DNA from 3 places in the Alteromonas sp. ABH4_456 genome. Region 2 is predicted to be linked to each of the others. Evidence: predicted binding sites of a transcription regulator. Region 2 holds the regulator's gene; each other region holds the start of a gene.
What was found. The regulator FliA, encoded in region 2, starts transcription of late flagellar genes. The targets are predictions, from matches to a motif close to CTAAAGNTNNNNNNNNNNNNGCCGATA.

Region 1 (5,792 bases), on a different contig from region 2:
ATTACATCACGGCGTCCATGCAGAGCGAAATATTGCAGTATTTTCCTGCTGCCCGCGCCCATGTTATTGAAGGAGCCGGTCACTGGTTACATGCAGAAAAGCCGGACGCCTTCAACCGCGTGGTTGAAAAACACATATTTCGCCCTCATCAGGCATGATATAGCACAAAAAATTACGTGGTTTTCACTGCGAGGCAGCTGATTTCTGTGCTATAGTTTGCGCCGATTTTGGACTAAGTAAAACTATGCTTGCTGAAAATTACGAAACCATTGAATCCATCATGTTTTATCTTGGGCTTACCGGCCTGTTTGTCCTGATGGGCTATGCCGTACATGATGTTCTCAAAAGTAACGATGTACCACTTATCGGACGGGTAGTTGCCTATGGCGTACTCGGAATGGGAGCGCTGGGTTTTATTGCCAAAGGATTGATAGAACTTATTTGGTTAAGTACCGGCGTGTAATTTCAGAAGATGTATCGAACAGAGGGTTATTATGGCAAGTGTTGGCTTGTTTTTCGGTAGTGACACAGGAAATACCGAACATGTTGCAAAGATGATTCAAAAGGAATTAGGCAAAAACCTGATTGATGTACAGGACATTGCCAAGAGTACCAAAGAACAGATCGCTGAATTTGATCTTCTGATATTCGGGATTCCTACCTGGTACTACGGTGAAGCACAATGTGACTGGGATGACTTCTTCCCTGAACTGGAAGAAATTGATTTCAATGACAAGCTGGTTGCAATTTTCGGTTGCGGCGATCAGGAAGATTACGCTGAATACTTCCTGGATGCCATGGGCATGGTTCGCGATATCGTAGAACCCCGCGGTGCAATTCTTGTTGGTCAGTGGTCTACAGACGGCTACGACTTTGAAGCCTCTAAAGGCATGGCTGATGATAACCACTTTGTTGGTCTGGGCATTGACGAAGACCGCCAGCCGGAATTAACTGAAGAGCGTGTACGTGCCTGGTGTAAGCAGTTACACGAAGAGTTGTGTCTGGCAGAACTTGCCTGATATTGAATTAAAGAAAACGGGCGCACAGCCCGTTTTTTATAATCTGAAGCGCTCAACCACTTTGCGCAATCCTTCCATTTGCTCATCCACCCTGGCACTGGATTCATTCGCCAGACGGGTACTCTCTGCACTTGCATCAGCCAGTGTCACGATTGCGTTAAGATTATCATCAATACCTGCAAGTACATTATCCTGAGCTTTAGTGTCTTTCACAAAGCCGGCATTAAACGCCTGCAGCTTCACAATGACCTCACTGATCCCATTGACCTGCTCATAGACTTTTTCACTGATAACAACACCCTGCTCCGCCTTTTCCATACTCAGGTTGATGGCTTCCACAGCTTGCTGTGCATCTCGTTGCAAACTGCCAATCATCGATTCAATTTCTTCAGTGGAGTTATGCGTGCGGTTAGCCAGCGTTCTGACCTCGTCGGCGACAACGGCAAATCCGCGGCCCTGATCACCGGCACGGGCAGCTTCTATTGCAGCATTGAGCGCCAGCAAGTTTGTTTGTTCCGCGATGGTTTTAATGACGTCAAGGATACTGCCGATGCTGCGGCTGTTCTCATCCAGCCGGTTTATGATGTTGGCGGATGCCGATGCCTGGCCAGATTGTTCTGCAACCTGTTGCCGGTTTTGTGCAACCAGTTCAGATGTTTGCTGCGTCTGACTGGCGACCCGGTCAAGTTCATCCACCGATTGCTGAATCATTGCAAGGTTTTTTTCGCTGGTGCTTCTTACACTGGCAGTATCTGAGGAGGTTTTACGGACCCGGTCACGTTGTTGGGCCACCTGCTCCAGACTGCGTTCACCCATTTCCACACTTTCTCTGGCCACATCCAGCAGCGTTCGTTCCTGTTGCTGAATGTTACCGATAAGATCTCTGAGAGCTTCAGTTAAACTGTTTACCTTTACCGACAAATCGGCAAATTCATCATTGCCCTGTGTATTCAGACGATACGATAAATCCCCTTCACTGATCCGGCCGAGACCACGGGTGATATTTTGCAGCGGCCCGGCAATGCTTTTACGCACAGTGAGAGTGAGTGCAACTGCAGCCACCAGACCAATAAACGACACCACCAGCGTATCAACAAGGCTGTCCTGGACAGTGTCCAGGATCAGGTTTTGCCCTTTCAGGGTTTCTTCAGTGACTTCTTCGTAAAGGTTATTGATTGTCGAGGTAGCCTGCGCCAGCGATGTGTTGGCACGCTGACGGCTTTCTGTTGCATGGGCGATGTGAGATAACTTCTGTTTCTGGCCGGCCATCAGACCGGATTCACCGGTGAGAATAGCCAGCATGGCATCATACTGCTGCTGAAAATTGCTGATGATACCGTCGGTATTCAGGCCACTGGCAGACCGGAACAGATATTCGGTGTCTACCGCCAGATTGCTCAACTGATAGTCCAGGTCATCCAGGATCACCAGTGAATCTTCAGGATCTTCAGACTTAACCAGTTCGGTGACGACCGAACTCAAAGTGAGCAATTTATTGTCAATATTCGCACCGAGGCCGGCCAGCGCATCGATACCGGGCTGTCCGTTATCCAGAAAGCTTAAATCCATCATCAGCGCTCCGGCTTCATCAATATGAGAGATAGCTTCTTCCCGCTGCTTTGCCAGAGACAATTGTATTTGCTTGCTGCTGATAAGCGCTTCGTACACCGTCGCGCTCTCACGAATAAATGTATTACCCGCCTCTACGGCCTGTTTTGATTCTGTGTGATTACCAAAGGTGGTATCGAAAATAGCGAGATCTTCAGAAAAGACTTCACTCAGTGCCTCAAACTCAGATTTGTTTTTATTCAGTGCTGAAAGCTCATCCATGTAGTAACCGTTTGCCGTTACGGTCGCCAGAGACAATGCATCTGACTTCAGGGACATCATTTTTGTCTGAACCGGCATTTTCTCGGTGGCCACCGTTTCAGCAGAACGGCGGATGTCGCTGAGTCCCAGATAAGCAAGTAAACTGGTGATCAGCAATAAACAGCCGAACAGGGCAAAACCAAGGGTTATTTTTTGTACAACAGTCAGGCGCATCTTCTTATCCCAATCTTCGGTTTTAATTCCGTAACATGGTTATCATTGATTTTAATATAAGTTTTCCGGCCTTGCCGTTTTTTGGCCAGGAAATATGTCTGCGCACAGTGTTCCGTAATTGCCGGCAAAGTAAATAATGTTCAAAACATCCCGGAAAAGTCGCTATTTTGCAGCGAAAAAGGCATAGCTTTCATTGAACTTATCGGTAGAAACTTCACAATGCTTTAGTTCGTTAAATGGGTAAATCCTGAATAACTCTCTGCATACCGCCTGCAGGGTCCGGTTAGCTGCACAAAGTCCTTAAAAATCGTATGGATAAATGACAGGGATCAATGATTTAATCTGCAGATTAATGTTGAAGATATCCGCGCTTTTACTTTTAAAACCTGGCAAAGTACCTATAATGAGCGTTAAATCAGAAGAGCTTCCAGAAGTGATTATTTATGGATCAAAATAAAGAACTAAAAAAAGCGGGTTTAAAAGTTACACTTCCCCGTTTAAAAATTCTGCAGATCCTGCAGGAACCTGCCAACCAGCATATCAGTGCTGAAGATGTGTATAAAATTCTGATCGATCAGGGTGAGGAAATTGGTCTTGCGACGGTATACCGTGTGCTTAACCAGTTCGATGACGCTGGTATTTTGAACCGACACCATTTTGAAGGTGGCAAGTCAGTATTTGAAATCAGTCATAAAGAGCACCACGACCATCTGGTGTGTCTGAAATGTGGCAAAGTCATCGAGTTTGAAGATGATGTGATTGAACAACGTCAAATTGAAATTGCCGAACGCAATAACATCAAACTGACACATCACAGCCTGTATCTTTACGGTGAATGTAAAGACGGTACCTGTGATAAAACCGACGACTGAGTCGCCGGTCGTTAAGATTAAATAAACCTGCACAGCGTGCAGGTTTTTTTATAACGTAAACTTGTGTTTGTTGAAAGCTGTGATGGCTTTAAGCCATACATCACCGGCCTGCCCGTTCCCCACGGGTTTATCATCCACCGAGGTAACAGGGCTGATTTCCTTACTGGAGCTGGTTAGCCACACTTCATCAGCACTGAACAATACTTCTGCTGTAACCGGTACTTCCTGCACCTCAACGCCTTCTGCTGCAAGACTTTCAATGACCAGCTTCCGGGTAATTCCCGGCAAAATTTGATGATCCAGCGGTGGTGTCATGATAATACCCTCTTTCACAACGAATACGTTGCATGAACTGGCCTCAGTCACTTCCCCGTGGCTGTTCAACAAAATGATTTCCTGTTTACCGGCCTGCCGGCCTTGCTGATAATGCATCACATTGCCGAGCAGCGATGTGGATTTGATGTTACAACGCTGCCAGCGCTTATCTTCACCACTGGCGACATCAAAGGTTACCACTGCGGCTTTATCCGGCACTGGCGGCGCGGCGGTAGCAAACGCAAAAGCGAACACAGTGGGAGGAATATTGTCAGGATAACCATGGGCACGTTTCATCTCAGTACCCCGTGATACCTGAATATACACACCCACTGACGCAGAATTCAGAGCTTGTGTATTTTTCGTCACCAGTTCACTGACCAGCTCTGTCCATTGTGCCTTTGTTTTCGGATTTGCAATTGCCAGCTCATCGAGCCCGTTTTGTAACCGGTCGAGGTGGGCGTTCATACCAACAGCTTTACCGTGCAAGGTAGGGATCACCTCGTAAATACCGTCGCCGAACAGAAAACCTCTGTCCATCGGTGAAATACGTGCTTCTTCAAGGGGTAAAAAGTGGTCATTTAAAAACGCGATTGTCATCAGATATCAATTGTTCCTGAAAAAATTGTCAATACGGGCTTGCCTTAACAGCCATGTTCCACGGGCATTTTCCGGCTCCACCGGATTAAACGTTAACGTTGTGCCGGGAACAGACTGCGCTACCCTCGGAAGATCATATGGCGCTATTACGCCGATTTTGGGATAGCCGCCCAGAGTTTGTCTGTCAGCCAGCATTATAATCGGCTGACCGTCTGCAGGCACCTGCACAGAACCGCAATTAATCCCTTCTGAGCGCATAGCTTCAAACCCCGACGATATGACAGGACCACTCAGGCGATAACCCATACGGTCACTTTGCGGTGTCACACTGTAGGCTGAGGAATAAAAAGTTGCCCGGACTCTGCTGCTGAACACGTCATGCTGATAAGCCGGAATAATATCAACCGGTGCATCACTGGCATAGGGAGCAAGCATAGAAGCAGGCAATATGCGGCTTATGTTTTCCTGTGCTGCAGGGACGACTTGAATTGTGTCACCAGCCTGAAGAGGCTTTCCGTCACCGGCAAGTCCGCCCAGCTTTTCCCGCATCACGGTGCACACAGAACCGGCTATTTCAGGTATCTGCCAGGCGCCCTGAACGGCTAAATAGCAACGTTGACCTGCAAGCTGCTGCGAAACCTGAAGCTCATCTCCGGCGCTGAGGTTAACTGTGGCCAGTTCAGAAGCAGGTTCACCGTTCACGGCAAGTGAAACAGCAGGGCCGCAAACACCGATAGTGGCTGAATGCTCAAATCTGATGTGCACATCACCGGCAATTTCAATGCAAGGATTACCTTCAGGGTTGCCACAAAGCCAGTTTGCAAAGTTAAAAGCTTCGACGTCTAAAGGCCCTGAGCCGCTAAAACCCTGCTCCTGCATCCCTGTTCTGCCGGCATCAACGATTAAACTGATGAAACCCGGATTAATGATAGTAAAGGATATT
Region 2 (5,792 bases):
CTGACCCAAACCGGTGTGGTTGCTCTTGTTGGTCCAACGGGAACTGGCAAAACCACGACTGTTGCTAAATTAGCAGCACGCTATGCGCAAAAATACGGTGCTGATCAGGTGGCTATGATCACTATCGATACCTACCGTATTGCCGCTTATGAGCAGCTGGCAACGTATGGCAAAATTATTGGCTGTACCACAAGGAAGGCGCAAAGCAGTGAAGAATTAGCCGAACTTCTCTTCCAGTTACGCCATAAGCGTCTAATATTAGTAGACACGGCTGGTTTTAGTCAGCGCGACAGTCGTTTAATTAAGCAACTTGGTCAATTTAATCACGGACAAATGCAACCTGTCCGTAAATACCTGGTTGCGCAGGCAAATACCCAATATCCTGCATTGCAACGCATCATTGAAGCGTATAATTCCGTTAAGCTTGACGGATGTATCTTCACGAAAGTTGATGAATGCTACAGTTTGGGTGAGGTTTTAAGTGTTGCTGTTGAACAGCAATTGCCAGTTAGTTATGTGACCGACGGGCAGCAGGTACCTGAAGATATTAAAGTTGCTGATGCAAAATCTCTCGTATCTGCCGCTGCAAAGCTTTATAAAAAGTACGGTTTGAATCATACTAAGCGTAATCATGAAGTTAATTCAGTTCAGGCAGTATGATCGAAGATCAAGCGAGTAGCTTACGAAAGATGAATCAATCACGCCTCATAAAGGTTATTGCCGTTACCGGCGGCAAAGGTGGTGTTGGTAAAACCAACATTACATTAAACACGGCGATTGCTATGGCCAAGCAAGGTAAGCGGGTCATGGTACTCGATGCCGATTTAGGATTAGCGAACGTTGACGTCATGCTGGGTCTGCGTGTTGAGAAGAACCTTTCTCACGTATTATCCGGTGAATGCACACTTGATGATGTTCTGGTAACCGGACCTCACGGTATTAAAATCGCTCCGGCGACTTCAGGTACTCAGGCAATGACTGAGTTATCGCCCACTGAACATGCCGGATTAATCCGTGCTTTCAGTGAGTTGCGGTCGCAGATTGACGTGCTGATTGTAGATACCGCTGCCGGTATTTCCGATATGGTACTGAGTTTCTCCCGTGCCTCGCAGGACATCATGGTCGTGGTTTGTGACGAACCGACTTCTCTGACCGATGCCTATGCACTGATTAAAATATTGAACCGTGAACACGGCGTGTTCCGGTTCAAAATAGTGGCAAACATGGTTCGGGACATCCGTGAAGGGCAGGAATTATTCAGTAAATTATCAAAAGTGACAGGCAGATTCCTGGATGTGGCACTAGAATTGGTGGCAACTGTGCCTTTCGACGAAAATATTCGTCGGGCAGTCAGAAAGCAAACCGCTATTGTGGATGCATTTCCCGGTTCTCCTGCGGCCGTCGCGATTAGTCAGTTAGCCACCAAAGCGCTTAACTGGCCGGTACCGGCTCAGCCGGGTGGTCACCTGGAATTTTTCATTGAACAACTGGTGACGAAGCAAGCAGTAGGAAGCCAACGTTGAATAGTAAAGCGGCAGCTTACCAGCAGCAGACCGACAAGTCGCAGCTGGTCGAGCGCCATGCATCCCTTGTAAAACGTATTGCCCATCACCTGATGGCGCGTTTGCCTGCCAGTGTGCTGGTGGATGACCTGATTCAGGCAGGGATGATCGGATTGCTGGAAGCAGCCAGAAATTTCGACGGCTCGAAAGGGGCCAGTTTCGAAACCTTCGCAGGTATCCGTATTCGTGGTGCTATGCTGGATGAAATCCGTAAGGGCGACTGGACACCCCGTTCAGTGCATAAAAATAGCCGTGCTATTACGGAAGCCATAACACAAGTTGAAAGAGAAACTGGCAGAGACGCGCGTGATACAGAAATTGCTGCTAAGCTAAGTGTCAGTATTAATGATTATCATCAAATGCTTAACGAGGTGAATGCCGGTAAACTTGTCGGTATTGAAGACCTGGGTGTGTCAGAAGATGTAATCAGCACAGAACAGAATAAAGGTAATGATTCACCCCTCGAAGATTTAATGCAGGGGGCGTTTCAAAAGGCGTTGGCGCATGCCATCACAACATTACCTGAACGGGAAGCAATTGTACTGTCCCTGTACTATGATGAAGAACTGAATTTACGTGAAATCGGTGAAGTTCTTGAAGTCAGTGAGTCAAGGGTCAGCCAGATTCATAGCCAGGCCATGTTAAAACTAAAAGCCCGAATGCAATCATGGCAGGCAGAAGAATAAAACATACTAATATTAATAACGATTGATAATCCTCACCGGAGGCTATTTTGGACAAGAGTATGAAAATTCTTGTAGTAGACGACTTCTCTACTATGAGACGAATCATAAAGAACCTGCTTAAAGATCTTGGATTTTCCAATATTCAGGAAGCTGACGATGGAAGTACGGCCCTCCCCATGCTCCAGCAAGGCGACTTTGAATTTGTCGTGACAGATTGGAACATGCCAGGTATGCAGGGTATCGACCTGTTACGCGCTATTCGTGCAGACGACAAACTCAAGCACTTGCCAGTATTAATGGTGACAGCTGAAGCGAAAAAAGAGCAAATCGTTGCTGCAGCACAGGCAGGTGTGAACGGATATGTTGTGAAGCCTTTCACAGCCGCTACACTTAAGGAAAAACTCGACAAGATTTTTGAGCGTTTAGGTTGATCCAGCCGCTCCCGCCAGAGAAGAGGATTACTGGATGTCTCCTACTAAAAAAGTCCCTATTTCGCTCGAAGAAGCAAAACAGCTGGTAGCATATCTTGAGCAGGGCGATGACGACTCCGCCAGCGCCCTGCTTGAAGCCGTATCTGCCAAAGAGTCTGTCGAACTTTTTGCTGAAGTTGGCAAACTTACCCGTCAACTTCATGACGCCCTCAACACCTTCCAGTTAGACGAGCGTATTGCTGGTCTGGCTAATGATGATATTCCTGATGCGCAAACGCGTCTCACCTACGTAATTGAAGAAACTGAAAAAGCGGCTAATACTACAATGGACGCTGTAGAGTCCTGTATGCCCATTGCTGAATCTTTATCAGACCGGATCAATGCTATTGAGCCTGAATGGCAAAAGCTTATGACCCGTCAGATTGAGCTCGGTGAATTCAAGAGTTTATGTATGGATATCGACGCCCTGTTTAAGGACATGTCGAAAGATTCTTCTAAACTTAACAGCCTTTTGACCGAAGTATTAATGGCACAGGGTTATCAGGATTTGACAGGCCAGGTTATTCGCAGAGTGATTGACCTGGTGAAAGAAGTCGAAGACAGCCTTGTGAACATGCTGACCGTGTTCGGTGAACGGGATGCACCTGTTAAAGCACAGAGCACCACGAACAAGCCGGACGCTGTTGAAGCGGAAGGGCCAATCATGAACGCTGAGAAGCGGGATGACGTAGTACAAGGCCAGGATGATGTGGATGATCTCCTGTCGAGCCTTGGTTTTTAGGGGAGCGAATGAATGTCGTTTGATGTTGATGAGGATATATTACAGGACTTTCTGGTCGAAGCCGGAGAAATCCTGGAACAATTACAGGAACAGTTAGTTGACTTGGAGAATAATCCGGAAGACGCTGACCTCCTCAACGCGATTTTCCGTGGATATCACACGGTAAAAGGTGGCGCAGGTTTCTTATCTCTGACTGAACTGGTTGAGATTTGTCACGGCGCAGAAAACGTCTTTGACGTAATGCGTAATGGCCAGCGTACATTGACGCCGGAATTAATGGATGTCATTCTGCAAGCGACAGACGTCGTAGTGGAAATGTTTGAGCGGGTAAAAGCCCGTGAACCACTCGAAGCCGCTGATTCAAATCTTGTTGATGTTTTGCATAAGTTGAGCAAGCCAGAAGCCCCCGGCGAAAATATTTTTGGCGGGGAAACGGCAGCACCGGCAGAAGAAGTGCCGGTAGCAGAAGAACCTGAGCTGATAGTTGAAGAGGTACCGGTTGTACCGGAAGCCGCAGCTGTTGCAGAGCCTGCCGGTGATAACAGCATTGAAGATATCAGCGAAGATGAATTTGAAGCATTACTGGACCAGCTGCATGGTTCCGGTGCGCCCGGCAGACCGTCGGCAGATGCACCTGCAAAGCCAGCTGCACCTGCGCCCGCTCCGGCAGCAGCGGCAGGCGGAGATGGTGAAGATATCACCGATGATGAATTTGAGGCTCTGTTAGACGAGCTTCACGGTAAAGGACAGTTTGGTGGCGATGCCGCACCTGCCGCTACACCAGCGGCAGCAGCTCCGGCAGCGGAACAGGCTGCATCCGGTTCTGACGGTGACGAAATCACCGATGACGAATTTGAAGCTTTGCTTGACCAGTTACACGGTAAAGGTCAGGGACCCGGCATTGCCGGTGGTGTTGAAGTCGACACTCAGGCAACCAAAGCCGTTCAGGCTGCCAAAGCGGAACAGTCTAAACCTGCAGAGCCTGCCAAGCCGGCTCAACCTGCTAAAGCTGCGGCACCTGCTCCGGCCGCAAAATCGGCTCCGGCTGCGCCAGCCGCACCCGCTGCACCTTCAAAGCCCGCAGCGCCTGCTGCCAAAGCTGCACCTAAAAAAGAAGAAAAAGCCCCGCAGGCAGAAACTACTGTTCGGGTAGACACCAAACGCCTTGACCAGATTATGAATATGGTCGGTGAGTTGGTGCTGGTTCGTAACCGCTTGTTAAGTCTTGGTATCAATACCAATGACGAAGATATGTCGAAGGCTATCGCGAACCTGGATGTGGTGACCGGTGATCTTCAGGGCGCGGTAATGAAAACCCGCATGCAGCCCATTAAGAAAGTCTTCGGGCGTTTCCCCAGGGTTGTCCGCGACCTTGCCCGTAGCCTGAAAAAAGAAATTACCCTTGAGCTTGAAGGGGAAGAAACGGATCTGGATAAAAACCTGGTTGAGGCACTGGCCGATCCCCTGGTTCACCTGGTGCGTAATTCCGTCGACCATGGTATTGAAATGCCGGATGACCGTGCTAATGCGGGTAAACCGCGCATGGGTACAGTGAAACTGGCAGCATCACAGGAAGGCGATCATATCCTGCTTACTATCACCGATGATGGTAAAGGGATGGATCCGGAAAAGCTGAAAGAAATCGCTATCAGTCGTGGTGTGCTTGATGCTGATGCGGCCGCCCGTATGTCTGACGTGGAAGCATTTAATTTGATATTCGCGCCGGGCTTTTCAACCAAGACAGAGATCAGTGATATCTCCGGTCGTGGTGTGGGCATGGACGTGGTTAAAACCAAAATCAACCAGTTGAATGGTACCGTAAACATTGATTCTCATCTGGGCAAAGGTACCCGGTTAGAAATCAAAGTACCGTTAACGCTGGCAATCCTGCCAACTCTGATGATTGTTGTCGGTCAGCAAACCTTTGCATTGCCATTGGGCGCTGTTAACGAAATTATCAACATGGACATCAAGAAAACCAATACGGTAGATGGTCAGTTGACGATGATCGTCCGCTCTAAGGCTATCCCGTTATTCTTCCTTGGTGAATGGCTTATCCGCGGCCCGAAAAATATCGAGAAAGAAAAAGGTCATGTTGTTGTAGTACAAATTGGTACGCAGCAGGTGGGCTTCGTGGTGGATGCACTGATTGGTCAGGAAGAAGTGGTGATCAAGCCACTGGATGCCTTGTTACAAGGTACACCGGGTATGGCTGGTGCAACCATTACGTCGGATGGCGGAATCGCATTAATCCTTGATATCCCGAGTCTGCTTAAGCGATATGCGCGCAGGTCATAGTCGCAATTAAAGGAACATCATTACTATGGCTTTT
Region 3 (5,792 bases), on a different contig from region 2:
AGACCCGGCGACTGGATATATGTTACCGGCACTACCGGTGATGCCGGCGCTGGTCTGGATATTCTCAAAGGGTCACGTGAAGCGAAAGAGGAAGACAGGGAGTTTCTGGTTAAACGTCATTTGTATCCCACTCCGCGTGTAGCTGTCGGAACAGCGCTGCGACGCATTGCCTCTTCCTGCATTGATGTGTCAGACGGCCTGCTGGCCGATTTAAATCACATTCTGAAAGCATCGAATTGCGGTGCAACTGTGCACGTAGACCGCTTACCCGTGTCTTCGGCCTTATTCAATTGTGTGGGTGCACAGGATGCCTACCGTTATGCGCTGACTGCCGGTGACGATTATGAACTGGTCTTCACTGTAAACGAAGAGCAGCGTGGCAATCTGGAAACGTCTCTGGCCAGCACAGGTGTAAAGGCTACCTGCATCGGTCAGGTAACCGGCCAGGCAGGCAAAACAGACTTAAAATTGTATGACGAGCCGTATCAACTGAAAGACGTTGCGGGCTACGAGCACGATTTTTAATGCAACCTGAGTACCGTGCCAGAGTATCAATGAAAAATCCGGTGCATTTTTGTGCACTGGGCTTTGGCTCCGGTCTGATCCCGTTGATGCCGGGGACGTTTGGTTCTCTGGCAGCGATTCCCTTAATTCTTCTCTTTGCGCCGGCCGGTAACGTTATTTTTATCACGGCGACGATATTGAGCTGCATTGCGGGTGTGTATTTTTGCGGTAAAACTGCCACAGATATGGGTGTTCATGATCACGGCTCCATTGTCTGGGATGAAGTGGCCGGTATGCTTCTTACTTTTCTGTTTGTTCCGCTGAGTATTTCTACGCTTATTGCCGGTTTCGTGTTGTTCCGTATTTTTGACATTTTGAAGCCTTGGCCTATCGGACCCGTTGATAAAACGGTTCACGGGGGACTTGGCATCATGCTGGATGATATTCTTGCTGGGATTATGGCTTGTGTGTGCCTGCATGGTCTCATATGGCTGGTTCCCGCCATAGGTTAACTTTCACGGACTTATCGAATAAAAAAGCCGTTCTGTTTGAAGCAGAACGGCTTTTTCGTTTATGTTTTACAGTAACCTTTCTCAGTCACCAAAATACGCCTGCACCTGACGGACAATTCCGGCGGTGTCGAGACCATGCTCAGCATACATTTCCTGTTGGGTACCCTGCAATATGAAGCTGTCAGGTAGACCAAGATGAAGTGTGTGCATTCTTTGCTTCGCAGATTGAAGATATTCGGTTACCGCAGAACCTGCACCGCCCATGATACAGCCATCTTCCAAGGTCACGATGCCTTCGTGCTCCTTGCAGATTTCATCAATAACCGCAGTATCCAGAGGTTTAACAAACCGCATATCAACCACTGTGGCATTGAGAGATTCAGCGGCTTTCTCTGCATAAGGTAGCAATGTACCGAAATTCAAAATAGCAAGCTTGTTACCTTTGCGAAGCGTACGTGACTGGCCCAACGGGATTTCAGTCATGCTTTGTTGCGGCGTGATGCCTTTGCCGGCACCGCGGGGATAACGCACAGCAGCAGGCTTCTGCGCCTTGTGACCGGTATAAAGCATCTGACGACATTCATCCTCATCAGCAGGGGTCATAATGATCATGTTAGGAATACAGCGTAAAAACGCGATATCAAATACGCCCTGGTGAGTGGGACCGTCAGCACCAACCACACCGGCGCGGTCGATGGCAAACAGCACAGGTAAGTCTTGTAGCGCCACATCATGGATCAACTGATCGTAAGCCCTTTGCAAGAAGGTAGAGTAAATGGCAACAACGGCGTTATACCCTTCTTTGGCAAGACCGGCACCGAAGGTCACAGCGTGCTGTTCTGCTATTGCTACGTCAAAGTACTGTTCAGGGAACTGCTGGGAAAACTTCACCATGCCTGAGCCTTCACGCATGGCAGGGGTAATGGCCATGAGTTTGGGATCCTGAGCCGCCATATCGCACAACCACTGGCCGAAAATAGCCGAAAACGTGGGGGCTGAAGGTGCAGATTTAGGCAGGGCGTTATCTTCCGGATTAAATTTTGGTACAGCGTGGAATTTAATCGGATCCTGTTCCGCTACAGGATAGCCTTTCCCTTTTCGTGTAACCACATGCAGGATGTGCGGGCCTGAGAACTGACGCATGTTGCGCAGGGTATCGACCATGCCATTAACATCATGGCCGTCGATGGGACCAATGTAATTAAACCCGAGCTCTTCAAAAATAGTGCCCGGCACTACCATGCCTTTGATGTGCTCTTCTGCACGGCTGGCAAACTCTTTAATCGGTGGAACGTTACTCAGCAGCTTTTTACCGCCATCGCGGATTTTATTGAAAAAGTTACCGGTAAGCAGACGTGCCAGGTGACTGTTCAGTGCACCGACGTTTTCCGAAATAGACATTTCATTGTCGTTAAGTACCACCACCAGGTCTTTATTAATGTCCCCGGCATGGTTCAACGCTTCAAACGCCATACCCGCTGTCATTGCACCGTCGCCGATGACGGCAACCACTTTGCGGTCTTTGCCTTCTTTTTCTGCTGCTACAGCCATACCCAGCGCGGCGCTGATGGATGTGGACGAGTGACCGACAGCAAAGGTGTCGTACTCACTTTCCGGAGGCCACGGGAACGGGTGCAGACCATTTTTTTGTCGGATCGTCGACATGCGGCCGGCACGGCCGGTCAAAATTTTATGCGGGTAAGCCTGATGGCCTACATCCCATAATAAACGGTCGAATGGGGTGTTATACACGTAGTGTAAAGCCACGGTCAGTTCTACTGTGCCAAGGCCGGAAGCAAAATGGCCACTGGTCTGACTAACTGAAGCCAGTAAAAACTGTCGCAACTCATCAGCCAGTTCACGGAGTTTTTCCTGTGGCAGCTTTCTGAGTTCATCCGGCGTCAGTGCCTGTGCCAGAACAGGATAGTGCGTTAATTCTAAACTCATTGTTATCGTTTCATTATGTTGTTTAGCATAAATCAGTATGTCCGTTTTACCATCAGGTCCGTAAACTCAGACAGCAATCCGGTATTGTAGGGCAAACTGTCTAAAGCTTGAAGGGCGCTGGCATGAAGACGGTTTAATTCAGCCTTCGCCTGTGCCATTCCCAGTAATGCCGGAAACGTATTTTTGCCAAGTTCAATATCGGAACCCTGCGGTTTACCGGTGACTTCGGCATCACCTTCCACATCCAGAATGTCATCCTGAATTTGAAAGGCCAGCCCCATGTCTCCCGCGTAACCCGTCAGTGCTTCGCGGTGTTCCGGTTTAAGATCATTGCAAAGTACCGTAATCATTTCCGCACAGGCCTGTAGCAATGCGCCGGTTTTCAAGCGATGCAGGCGGGTTAGAGACGCAATGTCGATGGTGGAACCGGTAGCTGCAAGGTCTATCGCCTGACCACCGCACATGCCGGCGTAACCTGAGGCTCTGGCAAGAATGCTGACCAGTTTTGCGCGCTGACCATTGGCAAAGTCGCTCATGGGTGCATCAGCAAGAATACTGAACGCCAGGGTTTGCAAGGCATCTCCGGCAAGGATAGCCGTCGCCTCATCAAACTGAATGTGACAGGTGGGCTTTCCTCGGCGAAGATCGTCATCGTCCATTGCCGGCAGGTCGTCATGGGCCAGAGAATAGGCATGAATGCATTCTATCGCCATGCTCACTGCGGCCTGATCCTGACCGGGAATATCCAGTGTATTGCCGATGATATGTACCAGTAACGGACGCATACGCTTGCCACCGGCAAGGAGCGCATATTCCATGGCTGCGCGAAGTTGTGGTGCGTGATCAGGAAGTGCGGCAACGAGGCGCAGCAAGCTTTCGTCAGTGTCGTGCTTAATCTTCTGACGTAAGCTGTCTATATTTGTCATGAATTACCTGTATAACAAGGTGGAGCGGAGCGGTCTCTCCGCCAGATTTTATCAGTCTTCAGAAGGGGTGAAATCAACCAGTGTTTGTTCACCTTGCTCAGCGAGCAATATTTTGACTTTCTGTTCTGCCTGCGCGAGAGCCTGTTGACTCAGACGGGATAATTTTACGCCACGTTCGAATTTTTCTAAAGCTTCATTCAGCGGCAGTTCTCCCGATTCCATTTCCGTCACGATGGCTTCAAGTTCTGCCAGTGATGCTTCAAAAGAGGGCGCAGATGGCGTTTTTTCTGTGGTCACGTCGGATACCCGGTGCAGTTTTAATGATAATCGCGCACATTAACCGGGCAGGCACGCGGGGTCAATTGGTTTGTCCTGTTCCTGTGTGGTCAAACGACGGGTATCTCTCTGGTTTTATTGGTGATACCTAATAATCAGCATTCATCTGGTAATCTTGTATTTTGATTATAGAATTCATAATACCGGCCGATAGAGATAATGGCATCGCGATAAGAGAGTTTTTTGAGGAGCAATAAGTGGATTTAGCAACCGTCATAGGCATGTTAGGTGGTATCGGCTTTATTGTCATGGCCATGATCCTGGGTGGGGATTTGGGCATGTTCGTCGATGTTGCCTCAGTGCTCATTGTATTCTGTGGTTCTATCTTCGTAGTAATGTCTCAGTTTACGCTGGGCCAGTTTTTCGGTGCCGGTAAAGTGGCCGGCAAAGCGTTCATGTTCAAAATCGATCCGCCGGAAGTGCTGATTGAAAAAATCGTTGAAATGGCTGATGCGGCCCGTAAGGGCGGGTTTCTCGCACTGGAAGAAGCCGAAATCGATAATGCCTTTATGCAAAAGGGCGTAGATATGCTGGTAGATGGCCACGACATTGAAGTGGTCAGAGAAACGCTGAAAAAAGATATTCAGATGACCACCGAGCGCCATGAGTTCGGTGGTTCAATTTTTAAAGGTCTGGCCGATGTTGCGCCGGCGATGGGGATGATCGGTACACTGGTTGGTCTGGTTGCCATGTTATCAAACATGGATGATCCTAAATCAATCGGTCCTGCCATGGCGGTAGCACTTTTAACAACACTTTACGGCGCCTTCCTGGCAAACGTTATCTGTTTGCCGATTGCAGCTAAACTGGACAACCGTAAAGAGGAAGAGAAACTGAATCAGTCTCTGGTCCTTGACGGTATCGTCGGTATTGCTGACGGTCAGAACCCGAAAGTCATTGAGGGAATTTTGAAAAATTACATCGCTGCCGGTAAACGTGGCGGCGGGGACGAGGAGTAATCTGCTATGTCAGATGAATGCCCTAAATGTCCCCCTCCCGGCCTGCCAGCGTGGATGGGGACGTTCGCTGACCTGATGTCACTGTTGATGTGCTTCTTCGTTCTGCTGCTGTCTTTCTCGGAAATGGATGTACTGAAATTTAAGCAAATCGCCGGCTCCATGAAGTTTGCCTTCGGTGTGCAGAATAAAATTGAAGTCAAAGACATTCCCAAGGGAACCAGTGTTATCGCGATGGAGTTTCGCCCGGGCCGTCCGGATCCGACGCCTATTGAAACCATTCAGCAGCAAACCATCGATATGACTCAGCCAACGCTGGAATTTCAGGCCGGGGATGAGGACTCATCCGGTGGCCGGCAGACACAGCGCGGGTCCCAGCGTGGTGGTCAGGCTCAGCAAACTGCATCAGACTCCGCCGCTTCATCGTCACAAAGCTCTGACAAAGAGCAGGACAACGAAATGATGAAGAAGGTGGCTGAACAACTGCAAAAAGAAGTGGCGGACGGCTCTATTGAAATGGAGTCTTTGGGTCAGCAACTGACTATCCGGATCAGAGAAAACGGTTCATTTTCCGCCGGTTCGGCATTTTTGCAGCCTCAGTTTAAGCCTGT

Region 1: ACXAG2_RS00810 (HAMP domain-containing methyl-accepting chemotaxis protein) is a predicted target of FliA. The motif match lies at 3,263-3,289, and genes of this name have one in related genera.
Region 3: pomA (flagellar motor protein PomA) is a predicted target of FliA. The motif match lies at 4,352-4,378, and genes of this name have one in related genera.

The regions. Positions count from the first base shown of each region.
Region 1 covers NZ_JBSWXO010000001.1:165,986-171,777, forward strand. Annotated here, with positions in the region: gene ACXAG2_RS00795 (alpha/beta fold hydrolase) at 1-158, shown strand, start outside; gene ACXAG2_RS00800 (DUF2788 domain-containing protein) at 245-463, shown strand; gene fldA (flavodoxin FldA) at 495-1,019, shown strand; gene ACXAG2_RS00810 (HAMP domain-containing methyl-accepting chemotaxis protein) at 1,056-3,062, opposite strand; gene fur (ferric iron uptake transcriptional regulator) at 3,506-3,934, shown strand; gene ACXAG2_RS00820 (aminotransferase class IV) at 3,983-4,849, opposite strand; gene ACXAG2_RS00825 (5-oxoprolinase subunit C family protein) at 4,856-5,792, opposite strand, start outside.
Region 2 covers NZ_JBSWXO010000004.1:215,568-221,359, forward strand. Annotated here, with positions in the region: gene flhF (flagellar biosynthesis protein FlhF) at 1-660, shown strand, start outside; gene ACXAG2_RS08445 (MinD/ParA family protein) at 657-1,523, shown strand; gene ACXAG2_RS08450 (RNA polymerase sigma factor FliA) at 1,520-2,248, shown strand; gene cheY (chemotaxis response regulator CheY) at 2,296-2,679, shown strand; gene ACXAG2_RS08460 (protein phosphatase CheZ) at 2,714-3,460, shown strand; gene ACXAG2_RS08465 (chemotaxis protein CheA) at 3,473-5,758, shown strand; gene ACXAG2_RS08470 (protein-glutamate methylesterase/protein-glutamine glutaminase) at 5,784-5,792, shown strand, end outside.
Region 3 covers NZ_JBSWXO010000019.1:23,869-29,660, reverse strand. Annotated here, with positions in the region: gene thiL (thiamine-phosphate kinase) at 1-525, shown strand, start outside; gene ACXAG2_RS19905 (phosphatidylglycerophosphatase A family protein) at 525-1,016, shown strand; gene dxs (1-deoxy-D-xylulose-5-phosphate synthase) at 1,098-2,963, opposite strand; gene ACXAG2_RS19895 (farnesyl diphosphate synthase) at 2,996-3,889, opposite strand; gene xseB (exodeoxyribonuclease VII small subunit) at 3,941-4,186, opposite strand; gene pomA (flagellar motor protein PomA) at 4,423-5,184, shown strand; gene ACXAG2_RS19880 (flagellar motor protein MotB) at 5,191-5,792, shown strand, end outside.